One region of the Kitasatospora sp. NPDC049258 genome, then DNA from elsewhere that is predicted to be linked to it. Evidence: riboswitches for the same ligand, from Rfam matches in the RefSeq annotation. Region 1 holds a riboswitch; each other region holds the start of a gene.
What was found. A riboswitch is a leader RNA that binds a small molecule or an ion and turns the genes downstream of it on or off. The one in region 1 is predicted to bind S-adenosylmethionine.
Positions count from the first base shown of each region.

Region 2: linked by a shared signal. The riboswitch ahead of AB0K43_RS27985 (aminotransferase class V-fold PLP-dependent enzyme) and the one ahead of AB0K43_RS30230 (AAA family ATPase) in region 1 are both predicted to bind S-adenosylmethionine.
Region 3: linked by a shared signal. The riboswitch ahead of thrC (threonine synthase) and the one ahead of AB0K43_RS30230 (AAA family ATPase) in region 1 are both predicted to bind S-adenosylmethionine.

Region 1 is NZ_JBFAQT010000064.1:9,761-14,862, reverse strand. It holds gene efeO (iron uptake system protein EfeO) at 1-307, opposite strand, end outside; partial or broken gene AB0K43_RS30235 (DUF2470 domain-containing protein) at 462-896, opposite strand; SAM riboswitch class IV at 1,023-1,135, shown strand; gene AB0K43_RS30230 (AAA family ATPase) at 1,393-4,212, shown strand; gene AB0K43_RS30225 (type I polyketide synthase) at 4,288-5,102, shown strand, end outside.
Region 2 is NZ_JBFAQT010000048.1:26,559-31,660, reverse strand. It holds gene AB0K43_RS27995 (rhomboid family intramembrane serine protease) at 1-206, shown strand, start outside; gene AB0K43_RS27990 (Lrp/AsnC ligand binding domain-containing protein) at 249-527, shown strand; gene AB0K43_RS27985 (aminotransferase class V-fold PLP-dependent enzyme) at 558-1,916, opposite strand; SAM riboswitch class IV at 1,963-2,080, opposite strand; gene trpD (anthranilate phosphoribosyltransferase) at 2,189-3,265, opposite strand; gene AB0K43_RS27975 (hypothetical protein) at 3,394-3,819, opposite strand; gene AB0K43_RS27970 (heme-copper oxidase subunit III) at 4,256-4,876, shown strand; gene AB0K43_RS27965 (c-type cytochrome) at 5,033-5,102, shown strand, end outside.
Region 3 is NZ_JBFAQT010000014.1:2,576-7,677, forward strand. It holds gene AB0K43_RS14345 (trehalose-6-phosphate synthase) at 1-658, opposite strand, end outside; gene AB0K43_RS14350 (glucosyl-3-phosphoglycerate synthase) at 724-1,728, opposite strand; SAM riboswitch class I at 1,896-2,039, shown strand; gene thrC (threonine synthase) at 2,057-3,334, shown strand; gene AB0K43_RS14360 (MoaD/ThiS family protein) at 3,389-3,667, shown strand; gene AB0K43_RS14365 (cold-shock protein) at 4,239-4,445, shown strand; gene groL (chaperonin GroEL) at 4,753-5,102, shown strand, end outside.

The DNA.
Region 1 (5,102 bases):
GCTTGATCTCCGCGGTGAGGGTGGAGCCGGTGCCGGGGCCGATGTTCTCCCGCTCGGTGACGATCTTGTCGCCGGGGGCGTAGATGTAGACCTCGGTCACCTTGGACCCGGTGTTCTTGACCTCCAGCTCGACCTGGCCGGCCCGGACGGTGCCGGTGGACACCTGGCAGGCGTCGTCGGACGCGGTGACCTTGATCGTGCCGCTGGAGCCGCCGCTCCCGCCCGAGGAGCTGGAGCACCCGGCGGTGGCGAGCAGCAGCGCGGTGAGCGGGAGGACCGAGACGGTGACGGTGCGTGCGGACGGCATGGGGCTCCCGGGTCCGACGGGGCGGCATCGGGTGGGCCCGACCCGGGCCGGCGCGGCGCCGCCATGACAGCCAAGGCTTACCTTAGTTCGCTCGGCGGTGCGCGGCCATACGGCCGGACGGGCGCGGGTTTCACCTGGACGGCCCGGCGCGTGCTCAGGCCGGCCGGCGGTTGCGGTGGGACAGTCGGCGGGCCTTGGCCAGCAGTGCGTGGATCTGCGGGCCGGCCTGGTCGGCGTCGTCCGCCGGTGTCGGGAACGGCAGCCGGACGTCGGTGCGGGCCTGCGGGTACTCCAGCCGGAGCGTGATGCCGTACCGGTCCAGTGCGAGCGGCAGCGCGCGGGTCAGCCCGGCGGCCGGGACGGTGAGGCGCAGCAGGAGCGGGACGAGCTCGGGGTGGTCGTCGAGGAGGTGGGTGAGCAGACCGGCCTCGCGGCAGGCGAGCGGGTCGGGCGCGGCCCGGTGGAGGTCGTCCAGGGTGACGTAGGCGCGGCCGTCGGTGTCCTCGACGACCGCCTGGCCGAACTCCATGCGGGTGCTCTCGGCGCCGGGGTCGTAGGGCGCTGCCAGCAGGCCGGTGACGGTGACGCGGCCGGGTCGCCGCAAGCGGCCGCCGCCTGCGAGCCTGCCCGCCGCCCCGCAAGCCGGGCCTCCCCGGGGCCGGTTGAGGGGGCGATTGGATTGACGGTGTCACCAGCGTCTTCTTAAACTCGAGTCGGCGAAGAGTGTCAGTCGAACGGCCCCGGCCGGCTGACCGGCAACCCCCACACTGCGGTGGGGTGCCCCGGGGATAAGCCAGGTGGCATGGCGTCATGCCGCAAGCGCAGGTGGGTGCCTGTAACGGGCGGGGATGGAGAAGGTCGTGGACCAGGGGGCGCTCGGGCGTCGGGCGGCAGCACTGCGGCTCGTGGCCAGGCTCGACATCGACCTGCTGCGGCGGGCCAGTTCCCTCTGTCGCTGACCGCGGTCGGCCTGCGGGGCGGTGAGGTACGCCGCCCGGTCGGCCGACACGAGCCCGGTCACGATCCGCGCGTGCACAGGAGAGCCCTGCGGCCCACCCTTCCGCGCGCCTGCCTCAGGAGTACGGATGTCTCTCGCCCCCGCACCATTCACGCTCGACCTTCCGAGCACGCTGCCCGCCGGGCGCGAGCCCGAGTACCGCCGCCTGTACGAGGCGCTGGAGCACTGCGAGGCCGGGCACGGCGCCGTGATCGCCCTGCACGGCTCGGTGGGCAGCGGCCGCAGCGAGTTGCTGTACGCCTTCGCCGACGTCGCGGCGGAGCGCGGGGCCACGGTACTGATGGGCACCGGATCCCCGCTGGAGCGCGACTTCCCGCTCGGCCTGGCCCGGCAGTTGCTGCAGAGCGCACCGCTGGATCCGGAGGAGGCCGCCACGGCGGAGGCCCTGCTCGCCCGGGGCGCCGACGAGGTGGCCCGCCACCCCGGGGTGGCGGAGGGCCTGGACGGGCGGCTCAGCCAGCCCACCCTGGAGGGGCTGTTCGGCCTGGTCCGGACGCTCGCGGGCCGCACCCCGGTGCTGATCGCGGTCGACGACCGGCAGGACGCCGACCCGCAGTCGCTGGAGTTCCTCCTCTACCTGGTCCGCCGGACCAGGAACGCGGCCGTGCTGACCGTCCTCAGCACCCGGGAGACCATGACGCCGCCGAACCCGTTCTTCGAGGTCGAGCTGGCCCGCCAGCCGCACCACCGGCAGATCAGGCTTGAGGTGCTCCCCGCCGAGCTGGTCGCGGAGCTGTTCCGGCGCCGGTTCCCCGACCCGGCGGCCGCCGGGCTGGCCGCCGAGGCGCACGAGCTGACCGGTGGAAACCCGCTGCTGGTGCACGCCTTGATGGACGATCACGAGCGGGCCGGTGCACCGGCCATCCTGACCGTCGGCGAGGGCTACCGGCGCGGGCTGATGCACTGCCTGCACCGCATCGACCCGCTCGCGCTGCGCCATGCCCGCGGCGTGGCGGTGCTGGGCCCCGGTGCCACCCCCGGCCTGCTGGCCGAACTGCTGCTGCTGCCCGCCGACTCGCTCCCGCGGGCGCTGTACCTGCTGAACGCGGCGGGGCTGTTCCGGGGCGGCGGCTTCCGCCACCCGAGCGCCGCCGGGGACCTGCTGGCCGCCATGCGGCCGGCCGAACTGGCCAGCCTGCACGAGCGGGCGGCGCAGCTGCTACGGGCGGCCGGCGCCGAGCCCCGCACGGTGGCCGGGCACGTCCGGGCGGCCGAGGGCTACCTGCGGACACCGTGGTCACCCTCTCCGGACGCCGGACCACCGGGCCCGCCGCCCACGGTGCTCCCGCCCGCCGCGCCCCGGTCCGCCGCGCCCCCGCCCGTCGTGGTCGCGCCCGTCCTGCTCCCGTCCGCCGATGACGCCCCGGCGGCCGCGGCCGTGACCCCGACCGCCGGCACGTCGCCCGAGGCCGTGACGTTCCGCTGCGTACCGTCCCTGCCCGGGACGGTGCTGGACGGCAGCGACGCGAAGCGGCACGAGCTGAAGTCGATCCGCCACCTCTTCTGGCAGGGCCGCCCGGACGAGGGACTGGCCGCCCTGGAGCGCTTCGAGGCCGCGCAGCGCAAGCTCGGCGAGCAGCGCGCCGGTGCGGGACTGCGCGGCTGGCTCGCGTACTGGTACCCGTCCCTGGCCGCGCGGACCTCGGCCCCGGCCGCCGGGCCCGGGGAGGAGGGCGGGGCCGCCGACGGCGGGCGGGACGGCGGGATGCGGCTGCTGGCCTCGCTGCTGGCCGGCACCGTCGAACCAGGTGCGGCCGTGATCCGCGCGGAGGCCATCCTGCGGGACGGACACCCGGGCGGCCGCGGCAGCACCGAGGCGCTCACCGCCGCGCTGACGGTGCTGCTCTACGCCGACCGGGCCGACCGGGCGGTGCGCTGGTACGGCCCGCCGGCGGAGCGCGCCGCGAGCCGCTGCGGCACCACCCGGCACGCCCTGCTGTCCGCGCTGCGGGCCGAGGCGGCGCTGCGCCAGGGCGATCTGCGGACGGCGGACGAGGCCGCCCGGGCGGCGTTCGCCCGGGTCGCACCGGACGCCTGGGGCGTGGCGGTGGGCCTGCCGCTGTCCACGATGGTGGCGGCCCGCACGGCCCTCGGCCGGCACCAGGACGCCGCCCGCTTCCTGGAACTGACGGTGCCCCGGGGCATGGAGCGGACTCCGGCCGGCCTGCACCACCGCTACGCGCGCGGCGGCCATCTGCTCGCCACCGGGCGGCCGCAGGAGGCGCTGGCGGAGTTCCGGGCCTGCGGCGAGACGATGGCCCGGTGGGGGCTGGACCACCTGCCCGCCATCGCACCCTGGCGGCTCGGCGCGGCCCGGGCGCAGCTCGCGCTCGGACGGCCGCAGGCCGCCGCGGCGCTGGCGGACCAGCAGCTCGCCCGGCTCGGGCCGTCGGGGCAGTCCCGGATCCGCGGGGTGGCGCTGTGGATCCGGGCCACCGCCGGGGAACGGCCGGCGCGGACCGGGCTGTTGGAGCAGGCCGTGGGCCTGCTGGAGGAGGCCGAGGCCGAGGCCGACCTGGCCGGCGCCCTGGCCGACCTCAGCGAGGCGCACCGCACCGACGGTGACCCCGGCCGCGCCTGGCAGACCGACCGCCGGCTGCGCCGCTCCCCGGCGCTGTCCGTGGTCCCGGCGGCCGAACCCGACCTGGCCGGGCTCTCCGACGCCGAGCGCCGGGTCGCCGAACTCGCGGTCCGCGGCCTGTCGAACCGGGAGATCGCCCGGAAGCTCTACATCACCGTGAGCACCGTGGAGCAGCACCTGACCCGGGTGTACCGCAAGCTCGGCGTCCGCCGCCGGGTCGACCTGGCCGCCGTCGTCCACGGTGGCGAGGCCTCCAACGACCCCGAGCTCGCACTCGCGGCTAGGGGTACGACAGGGGTTGCCTAGGGGCCCGGCCGGGCGGGGTGCCGCGCAACGCTGGGGGCACAGCGACGACCCCGGCCCTCAGGAGTGGACCCCACCATGGCGGAATCCTTCGACCCGTCCGTGCCCGACGCCGGCTCTCCGGAGGCGGTGGCCGTGGTCGGTGCCTCCTGCCGGCTGCCCGGTGCGGCGGACCCGGAGGCGTTCTGGCGGCTGCTCGACTCCGGGGCGAGCGCGGTGGGGGCGGCCCCGCCCGGGCGCTTCGCCGAGGGGGAGCGGCCCCGGCCGGGCGGCTACCTCGACCAGGTCGACCGGTTCGACCCCGAGTTCTTCGGGATCTCCCCGGCCGAGGCGGCCGCCGCCGACCCGCAGCAGCGCCTGGTGCTGGAACTGGCCTGGGAGGCGCTGGAGGACGCCGGGGTGGTGCCCGCCGCGCTGGCCGGCAGCCGGGCCGGGGTGTTCGTCGGCGCGATCGGCGGCGACTACGCGGCGCTGGCCGCCCGCACCGGAGCGATCTCCCGCCACACCCTCACCGGCCTGAACCGGGGCATCATCGCCAACCGGGTCTCGTACGCGCTCGACCTGCGCGGACCGAGCTTCACCGTGGACTCGGCCCAGTCCTCCTCGCTGGTGGCCGTCCACCTCGCGGTGGAGAGCCTGCGCTCGGGGGAGGCCGACCAGGCGCTGGTGGCCGGGGTCAACCTGAACCTGGCCCCGGACTCCACCCTGGCCGTGGAGCGCTTCGGCGCGCTCTCCCCGGACGACCGCTGCTTCACCTTCGACGCCCGGGCCAACGGCTACGCCCGGGGCGAGGGCGGCGTGGTCCTGGTGCTCAAGCCGCTGGTGCGGGCGCTCGCGGACGGCGACCGGGTGTACGCGGTGCTGCTCGGCAGTGCGGTCAACAGCGACGGCGC
Region 2 (5,102 bases), on a different contig from region 1:
GGGTGACCACCCTGGTGCCGGTGCTGCTCTTCCTGCCGCTGCGCTTCCCGGCCTGGTTGGTGCTCGGCCTGTGGTTCGTCCTGCAGTGGTGGTCGGTCAGCTCGGGCGGCTCCGGGGTGGCGTACCTGGTCCATGTGATCGGCTTCGCGGCCGGCTGGCTGTCCGCCTGGGCCGGGTGCGCGCGGGCCGGCAGACGCGCCACCTGACGGCCGATACGCTGGGCCCGTCCCCTCACACAGGAGTCCAGCGTGATCACCGCGATCGTCCTCATCAAGACCAGCGTCGACCGGATCCCCGAGATCGCCGAGGCGATCGCTTCGATCGAGGGCGTCAGCGAGGTCTACTCGGTCACCGGCAGCTACGACCTGGTGGCGATGGTCCGGGTGCGGCAGCACGAGGACCTGGCCGAGGTGATCCCCGGCCAGGTCAACAAGGTGCCGGGGGTCGAGCACACCGAGACCCAGATCGCCTTCCGCACCTACTCCCAGCACGACCTGGAGGCCGCCTTCGCGCTCGGCCTGGAGTAGCCGCGCCCGGAGCGTCCGGAGCGGCCCCGCTCAGCGGCGGGTGTCGGCGACGCAGCGGCCGCCCTCGTTGCGGTAGCTCCACCGGGCGCCGTTCGCGACCAGCTCGCGGACCGCGCCCAGGAAGCGCTCCAGGTGCTCGTCCGGGGTGCCGGCGCCGAAGCTGACCCGGATCGCGTTCAGGCTGCGCTCGCCGGGCAGCGAGGCCTCCGGCGCCCCGCATTCGGAGGGCGCGGCCTCCTCGCCGCCGAGCAGGGTCCGCACCAGCGGGTGGGCGCAGAACAGTCCGTCGCGCACCCCGATGCCGTACTCGGCGGACAGCGCGGCCGAGAAGTGCGAGCTGTTCCAGCCCTGCACCACGAAGGAGAGCACCCCGACCCGGGCGGCGTCGGTGCCGAACAGGCTGAGCACCTTCACCTCGGGGATCTCGGCCAGCCCGGCCTTGAGCCGGTCGATCAGCTCCTGCTCCCTGGCCTGCAGCGCGTCGAAGCCGGCCTCGGTGAGCGCCCGGCAGGCGGAGGCGATCGCGTAGGCGCCGATCACGTTGGGCGAGCCGGCCTCGTGCCGGGACGGGCCCTGGTGCCACTCGACGGCCACCGAGCCGTCCACCTCGCGGGCCACGGTCCGGCTGGCGCCGCCGCCGGCCAGGTACGGCTCGGCCGCGTCCAGCCAGTCGCTGCGACCGGCCAGCACCCCGGCACCGAACGGCGCGTACAGCTTGTGGCCGGAGAAGGCGATCCAGTCCACCCCCAGCTCGCGGACGGACACCCGGTGGTGCGGGGCGAGCTGGGCGGCGTCCAGCACCACCCGGGCGCCGTGCCGGTGGGCGACCTCGGTCAGCTCGGCGACCGGCCACAGCTCGCCGGTGACGTTGGAGGCACCGGTGACGCAGAACAGCCGCGGGCCCTCGGGGTGCTCGCTCAGCGCGGCCTCCAGCGCGGCGACCGCCTCGGCGGGCGAGCGCGGGGCGCGCAGGTAGCTGACGGTCAGGCCGTCCCGGCGCCAGGGCAGCAGCGAGGCGTGGTGCTCGGTCTCGAAGGCGAACACCCGGGTGCCGGCCGGCACGGCGGCGGCCAGCAGGTTGAGCGAGTCGGTGGTGGCGCGGGTGAAGACCACCTGGTCGCCCTCGCGCAGGTCGAGGAAGTCGGCCACGGTCCGCCGGCTCTGCTCGAACAGGTCGGTGGAGAGCTGGGAGAGGTAGCCGGCGCCGCGGTGCACGCTGCCGTAGTAGGGGGCGTAGGCGGCGACGTCGTCCCAGACCCGCTGCAGGGCGGGGGCGCTGGCGGCGTAGTCGAGCGCGGCGTAGGCGACCTTCTCGCCGCTGACCAGGGGCACCTGGACGTCGTGGCCGAGGACGGCGAGCGGGGCGCAGAGATCGGTCGAAACTGTCATGGGATGCACTCCTCCTGGGGTAGGACCCCGGGAGTGCGATGCCGGAAGTCCGCGCTTGCCACGCGGACGGATCGCCGAGTGGCCCGGTCCTCACCCAGGGCACCCCGCCACGGACGGAGGGTTGCCGGACAGCAAGCTGGGGCTTGTCGCTGTCACTCATGACCTGCCGTGGACTCTAGGACAGCTTCCGGAGAGTGGTCAAACACCGTTCCGGCATCCGGACGCAGCGGGGCCCGCCGGGCGGGCAGCTCGGCGGGCCCCGTCGGATCCGGTCAGTCGCGGGCGGTGGCCTCGACCCAGTGCTTGAGGGTGGCCTCGGCCGTCCCCGAGTCGATCGCCGCGGCGGTCCGCTCGATCCCGGCCGCCAGCTGCTCGGCCAGCGGCGCCCCGGTCAGCTCCAGGGCCACCAGCGCGGCCGCGGCGTTCAGCAGGACGGCGTCCCGGACCGGGCCGCGCTCGCCGGCCAGCAGCCGGCGCACCACGTTCGCGTTGTACTCGGCGTCGGCGCCGCGCAGCGCCTCCAGGCCGACCAGCTCGATGCCCACCTCGCGCGGGTCGAAGGAGCTCTCCACCACCTCGCCGTCGCGCACCAGCCAGATCCGCGAGGTGGTGGAGATGGTCAGCTCGTCCAGCCCGTCGTCGCCGCGGAAGACCAGCGCGGTGGAGCCGCGCCGGGCCAGTACGCCGGCGATCAGGCCGGCCAGCCGGGTGTCGAAGCAGCCGATGGCGTGCGCGGTCACCTTGGCCGGGTTGGTGAGCGGGCCGAGGATGTTGAAGGCGGTGGGCACGCCGAGGTCGCGGCGGGCCTGGGCGGCGTGCCGCATCGCGGGGTGGAACTTGGCCGCGAAGCAGAAGGTCAGACCGGTCTCCTCGGCCACCTCGGCCACCCGGCGGGCGCTCAGGTCGAGCCGGATGCCGAGCTTCTCCAGCACGTCGGAGGAGCCGCTGGCCGAGGAGGCGGCCCGGTTGCCGTGCTTGACCACCTTGGCGCCGGCCGCGGCCGCGACGATCGCCGACATGGTCGAGATGTTGACCGTCTTGGCCCGGTCGCCGCCGGTGCCGACGATGTCCACCGCCGGGCCGGGGATGTGCAGCGGCTCGGCGTGCGCGTACATCGCGTCGACCAGGCCGGAGACCTCCTCGACCGTCTCGCCCTTGGCCCGCAGCGCGATCATGAAACCCGCCACCTGGACCGGGGTGGCCTCGCCGGTCATGATCCGGTCCATCGCCCAGGCGGCGTCGGCCTGGGCGAGGTCCTCCCCCTTCAGCAGCATGCTCAAAACGTCCGGCCAGGTGCGGACCACCTGCGCGGGGTCGTCGCCGCCGTTCGCAGGGTGCACGTTCACCATGGCTGACTCCAGCTCTCAATCGGTACATCGCCGTCGGGTCGGAGCCAGCCTAGCGACCGGCGCGGGGCCCGCGCCGGAATCTAGGGACGGCTTCTCTCCTGGTGAGACGACCGGTGAGGGCGGCTCCGCTACCGGTGCGCCGGTGTCCGGCGGGCGACCCGCTGGCGGAGCAGGGTGGCGGCGGCCTCGGCCAGCGCCACCGGGTCGACCGGGTGGGAGACCGCGGCGTCGGCCCGGCTCCAGGCGGCCAGCCAGGCGTCCTGCGGGCGGCCGATCACCACCAGCACCGGCGGGCAGCCGTAGATCTCGTCCTTGAGCTGGCGCCCGAGGCCCAGCCCGCCGGCCGGCACCGCCTCGCCGTCCAGCACGCAGAGGTCGATCCCGCCCTTCTCCAGGGCACGCAGCACGGCCGGAGTGGTCGCGCACTCCAGGTACTCGACCTCCGGGAGATCGGCGGCGGGCCGGCGGCCGAGCGCCAGGGTGACCTGCTCGCGGGTGTTGCGGTCGTCGCTGTAGACGAGAACGGTGAGCGTCTCGTCGGTCCTGTGCGCCATGGGCCCTGCTCCCGGGTGCTCGTCCCCATTAATAGGTGTCGTGCGGGTCGGTTCGGCGCGGCCGGTGTGATCCGGACCACGTTCTCCTCCGGATGCTACTCCCGCCCACCCCTCGTGGTGAGCCCCTGACGCGATCTCGCTCAAGCCGCCGCGCGCACCACTCACCCCTGCGGGTGTACCGGCGTCACCCTCTTCGCCGTAGACCACCCGGACGGCTCTGCCGCTACACCCTCGGCGACCCCGGGCGCCGGGGGACACGCGGAGCAGACGAGTGGCCCGGCCCGCCGGAAGGGCACCGAACAACCGTCAGAAATCGGACAATGCCCAGCGAGCGGCACCCGGGGCCCGCCCGCCCGAGTCCAACGGGGCATACCGCACGCACCGGACACTCCGAGGGAGACCCCCCGACGTGAAGACGGAATAAGGGACCGACATAATGTCCGTCGTGGCGACAGCAACAGCAACAGAAACCGGACACGCGCACGGAGCGGTCAACAGGCCGAACCTGGTCAGCGTCGGAACCATTGTCTGGCTGAGCTCCGAGCTGATGTTCTTCGCGGCCCTGTTCGCGATGTACTTCACGCTCCGCTCGGTCAAGGGCGCAGAGTTCTGGACCGAGAAGGCGAGCGCCCTCAACGTCCCGTTCTCCTCGGTGAACACCACGATCCTGGTGCTCTCCTCGCTCACCTGCCAGCTCGGCGTCTTCGCCGCCGAGCGCGGTGACGTGAAGAAGCTCCGCTCGTGGTTCACCATCACCTTCGTGATGGGCGCGATCTTCATCGGTGGTCAGATCTTCGAGTACACCGAGCTGGTGAAGACGGACGGGCTCTCGCTCTCCTCCGACCCGTACGGCACGGTGTTCTACCTGACCACCGGCTTCCACGGTCTGCACGTGACGGGTGGTCTGATCGCCTTCCTGCTGGTCCTGGGACGGACGTACGCAGCCAAGCGGTTCACTCACGAGCAGGCCACCGCCGCGATCGTGGTGTCGTACTACTGGCACTTCGTCGACGTCGTGTGGATCGGCCTGTTCGCGACCATCTACCTGATCAAGTAACCAGCTGATCAGGTCGCTGGCCGCCGGCCGGAGACCGTGCCTGCCATCCGGCAAGCGCCCCACCGACCCGACCTCGCGTCCCCTTGCCCGGCCTGAGCAGCCGAGGCACCCGGACGCGGCCACCAGCCGACCAGATCCTGACACCGGGGTTATTCCGTGAAAAAGCTCTCCGCACGACGGCGCCACCCACTGGCGGCGCTGGTCGTCCTACTTCTCGCCCTGGCGG
Region 3 (5,102 bases), on a different contig from region 1:
CCCGGTCCGAGCCCAGGATCCCGGCGAGCACGGCCGCGCCGACGTCGTCCGGCAGCATCCGGTAGTACTCCGGCGGGGCCCAGGGGGTGTGCGAGAAGTGCCCGATCCGCAGGTCCGGGCGCAGCGCCCGGAGCAGGGCCGGGGCGAGCGAGAGGTGGTAGTCCTGGATCAGGACGGCGGCGCCCGGGGCGGCCTCGGTGGCCAGCGCCTCGGCGAAGGCGGTGTTGTAGGTGGTGTAGGACTCCCACTCGCGGCGGAAGCGCTCGTCGAAGTTGGGCGAGACCGGGGTGTCGTAGAGCAGGTGGTGGACGAACCAGAGGGTCGAGTTGGCCACGCCGTTGTAGGCGCGGGTGAAGGTGCCGGGATCGATGTCCAGCATCCGGACGGCCTGGCCGCCGACCTCGAAGCCGGCGAGGTCCAGCCGCCCGTCCGGGGACTGCCGGGCGGCCGTCCGGTCGGCCTCGCCGAGGGCGGCGCACACCCAGACGGCGCTCGGGTCGTCGATCGCGGAGAGGCCGGAGACCAGGCCGCCACCTCCTCTGCGCAGGGTCAGCGAACCGTCGTCCTCGCTGGTGAAGGACACCGGGCCGCGGTTGGAGGCCACCAGGATCGGGGCGGCGCCGGGCTGATTCGAACGTGCGGACGCGTGATCGGCCATACTGCCAAGCTTGCCGCGACATCGGGTGTGCAAACCACTCAGCGCGCGGCGCGCCCGAGAACCCGCTACCGGTCCCGGTACTCCGGGACGGTCCGCATCGGCGGGCGTTCGACGGCGTGCACCGGGTGGGTGTGGGCGGTGAAGCCGCGGGTGGCGGGGTCGCGGGAGAACTGGGTGAGCAGCGGGTGCAGCAGGCCGTCCTCGGCCTTCAGCCGGTGGGTGCGGTCCAGGCGCTCCAGCGCGGTGCGGTAGATGGTCGCGGCCATCCGGCCGAGGGCCTGGCCGTCCTGGTGGCGGTGGTGCCGCACGCCGACGTCGACCTGGGCCAGCGCGTCCAGCCCGACCGTGTCCAGCGCGTCCACCAGCAGGCCGAGCTCGACCCCGTAGCCGGTCGGGAAGGGCAGCCGCTCCAGCAGCGTCCGGCGGGCCGCGTACTCGCCGCCGAGCGGCTGGACGAAGCCGGCCAGCTGCGGCCAGTGCAGGTTGAGCAGCGGGCGGGCGACCAGCTCGGTGACCCGGCCGCCGCCGGCCGGGACGACCGCGCCCGCGGTCTCCAGCGGCCGGTCGTACATCGCCTTGACCAGCTGGATGCCCGGATCGGTGAGCAGCGGGCCGATGATCCCGGTGACGAAGGCGGGGTCGAACTCGCGCAGGTCGGCGTCGATGAAGCAGACGATCTCGCCGCGGGTGACCAGCAGCGAGCGCCAGAGCACCTCGCCCTTGCCGGGCTCGGCGGGCAGCCGGGGGAGGATGTCGTCCCGGTGCACCACCCGGGCGCCGGCCGCCGCGGCCCGCTCGGCGGTGCGGTCCACCGAGCCGGAGTCGACCACCACCAGCTCGTCCACCAGCGGCAGCCGTTCCATCAGTTCCACGCGGATCGCGGTCACGATCTCGCCGACGGTCGGCTCCTCGTCCAGGGCGGGCAGCACCACGCTCACGGAAGCGGCCGGGCCCGCCGCGCGCTTGGCGGCCAGCAGCGTCTCCACCGGGCGGTCGGCGGCCGCCCACGAGCGGCGGCGCAGCCAGGACGCCACCTGGGGCAGGACGTCGGGCCGGGGCTGGTCGGGCAAGATCTCGCTCCTCGGATGGGCGGCGCCGTCTCGGGTGTCGGACGCTATGAGGTGGTACCGGGGCCTTCGGATACAGTCTTGGTAATGCGATCCGACCTTCGCACGTCGGGGTGGGTCGCTGTGCACGACCACAAACGCGCTGTCGGCTGTAACGCCGCTCGCCACATTGCTCATCCAGAGGGACTGAGGGAACGGCCCGTTGAAGTCCCGGCAACCTTCCCGTCCGGCTAACTGACCGTCAGGTCGAGGCCCCGGCGGGACAGGTGCCAATTCCGTCCTGTGGCGCGCCCGCGTCACGGGGAAGATGAGGAGAGAGGCCTCCGCCATCATGGCTACCGCTACCCCTGTCGCAGCTCCTGCCGTCGACCTCGGCCCCGCCGCCGCGCTGTCCTGTCGCGAGTGCGGCGCCCGCACCCCGCTCGGCCCGAGCTTCGCCTGCGTCGAGTGCTTCGGCCCGCTGGAGATCGCCTACGACTTCGGCTCGTACGAGACCGAGGAACTGCGCAAGCGGATCGAGGCCGGCCCGGCCTCGATCTGGCGCTACGCCCCGCTGCTGCCGGTGCCGGCCGACGTGGCGTCCAAGCCGAACCTGAACCCCGGCTGGACCCCGCTGGTCAAGGCCGACAACCTCGGCCGCGAGCTGGGCTTCACCGCGCAGCTGCACGTCAAGGACGACTCCGGGAACCCGACCCACTCCTTCAAGGACCGGGTGGTCGCCTGCGCCATCGAGGCGGCGCGCGCGTTCGACTTCACCACCCTGTCCTGCTCCTCCACCGGCAACCTGGCCGGCGCGGTCGGTGCGGCGGCGGCCCGGGCCGGCTTCAAGTCCTGCGTCTTCATCCCGCACGACCTGGAGCAGGGCAAGGTCGTGATGGCCGGGGTCTACGGCGGCGAGCTGGTCGGCATCGAGGGCAACTACGACGATGTGAACCGCTTCTGCTCCGAGCTGATCGGCGACCCGGCCGGCGAGGGCTGGGGCTTCGTCAACGTCAACCTGCGCCCGTACTACGGCGAGGGCTCCAAGACGCTGGCGTACGAGATCTGCGAGCAGCTCGGCTGGCGGCTGCCGGAGCAGATCGTCATCCCGATCGCCTCGGGCTCGCAGCTCACGAAGATCGACAAGGGGCTGCAGGAGCTGATCAAGCTCGGCCTGGTGGAGGACCGCCCGTACCGGATCTTCGGTGCCCAGGCGGCCGGTTGCTCGCCGGTGTCGGCCGCGTACAAGGCCGGCCACGACGTGATCCGCCCGGTGAAGCCCGACACCATCGCCAAGTCGCTGGCGATCGGCAACCCGGCCGACGGCCCGTACGTGCTGGACATCGCCCGGCGGACCGGCGGCGCGGTCGAGGACGTCACCGACGCCGAGGTGGTCGACGCGATCAGGCTGCTGGCCCGCACCGAGGGCATCTTCGCGGAGACCGCGGGCGGCGTGACCGTCGGCGTGCTCAAGAAGCTGGTCGAGACCGGACAGCTGGACCCGGCGAAGGAGACCGTGGCGATCAACACCGGCGACGGCCTGAAGACCCTGGACGCCGTCTCCGACGCCGGGCTGACCGCCACCATCCGGCCGACCCTGGAGTCCTTCCGGGCCGCCGGCCTGGCCTGAGCCGAAGCCCCGCCCCCGACCCCCTCACCACCCCGCAGCAAGGAGTAGACGTCCATGAGCGCCACCGTCCGCATCCCCACCATCCTGCGCACCTACACCGGCGGCTCGGCCGAGGTGGCCGCCGAGGGCACCACCCTGGCCGAGGTGATCAAGGATCTGGAGCAGAACCACCCGGGCATCTCGGCCCGGATCCTGGACGACGCCGGGCAGCTGCGCCGCTTCGTCAACGTCTACGTCGACGACGACGACGTGCGTTTCGCCGAGGGCCTGCAGACCGGGATCAAGGACGGCGCGGCCGTCTCGATCATCCCGGCGGTGGCCGGCGGCTGCTGACCTCGGCCGACGCTCGTAGCAGCCTTGAGTCGCCGTCAGGACCGGAATGCCGAAATTCCGTTCCCGACGGCGGCTCTCGGCGTTCCGGTCGGACATTTGCCCACGTGGCTGGGTATAGAGTGCGTGTCGCAGGGGTATTCGAGGCCGATTCGAGGTGGCCCGCCCCGCACACCGGTCGGGTACGCAGCGGCTGTCCGCTCGCTGAGACCGGCGATCCGGGGCACGGAGCCGAACTGTCAGGCCGCCGTCAGAATTATTCCGGCGATATGTGACGTTGGTCCGCGATGTCCGGCGTCAATTGCTCACAAGTGCCGCTTTCATCCCGTCATATCCCCCGGGGCTCATAGCAATTGCCCAAAAGTTGGGCCTGTTGCAGAGGGCGCATGTCCGGATACATTCAGCCGCGGTCGACGCATTCACCCGCGTTCCGGTGGCCCTTTCGGGCCCCGGTGCGGTGGCTGCGGCGTGCACGGCTGCGCCCAGGGGGGGTTCCCCGGGCCGGCCTTCCAGACCTCTGGACCCGCACCCTGCGGGTCCGTGAAGGGCCAGCACAGCACAAGGGGAGTTCGGAATGGCTCAGGGCACCGTCAAGTGGTTCAACGCCGAGAAGGGCTACGGCTTCATCGCGGTCGACGGTGGTGCGGACGTGTTCGTCCACTACAGCGCGATCCAGATGGACGGCTACCGCACCCTCGAAGAGGGCCAGCGGGTCGAGTTCGAGATCTCCCAGGGGCAGAAGGGTCCGCAGGCGGACATGGTCCGCGCGCTGGTTGCGTGACCTCTTCGACCTGCGGAGCCTCGGTTCGGTCAACGAGCTGGCGGCCACAGATCATCGGCAGCAGGCCCGTACGGGAACCCCGTGCGGGCCTGCCGCCATGTTCGGGACACCCCGCGATCGGGCTTGCACTCGCCACCCGAGAGTGCTAATCATTGGCGTTAGCACTCTCGGTACGAGAGTGACAAACGGATCGGGTCGGTGAGGCCTCCCGGGAGCGGTTGGGGACAGGACCCCCGCTCGCAGGGCCGTCCGTCGCGGGCACCCTTCGGTCCGATGCAGTCGATCGCGTCCCGGAGGACCACTTCACATGGCAAAGATCATCGCGTTTGACGAGGAAGCTCGCCGCGGCCTTGAGCGCGGGATGAACCAGCTTGCCGACGCCGTCAAGGTGACGCTTGGCCCCAAGGGCCGCAACGTCGTCCTTGAGAAGAAGTGGGGCGCCCCCACGATCACCAACGACGGTGTCTCCATCGCCAAGGAGATCGAGCTCGAGGACCCCTACGAGAAGATCGGCGCGGAGCTCGTCAAGGAGGTCGCCAAGAAGACCGACGACGTCGCGGGTGACGGCACCACCACCGCCACCGTGCTCGCCCAGGCCCTGGTCAAGGAAGGCCTGCGCAACGTCGCCGCCGGCGCCAACCCGATGGCCCTGAAGCG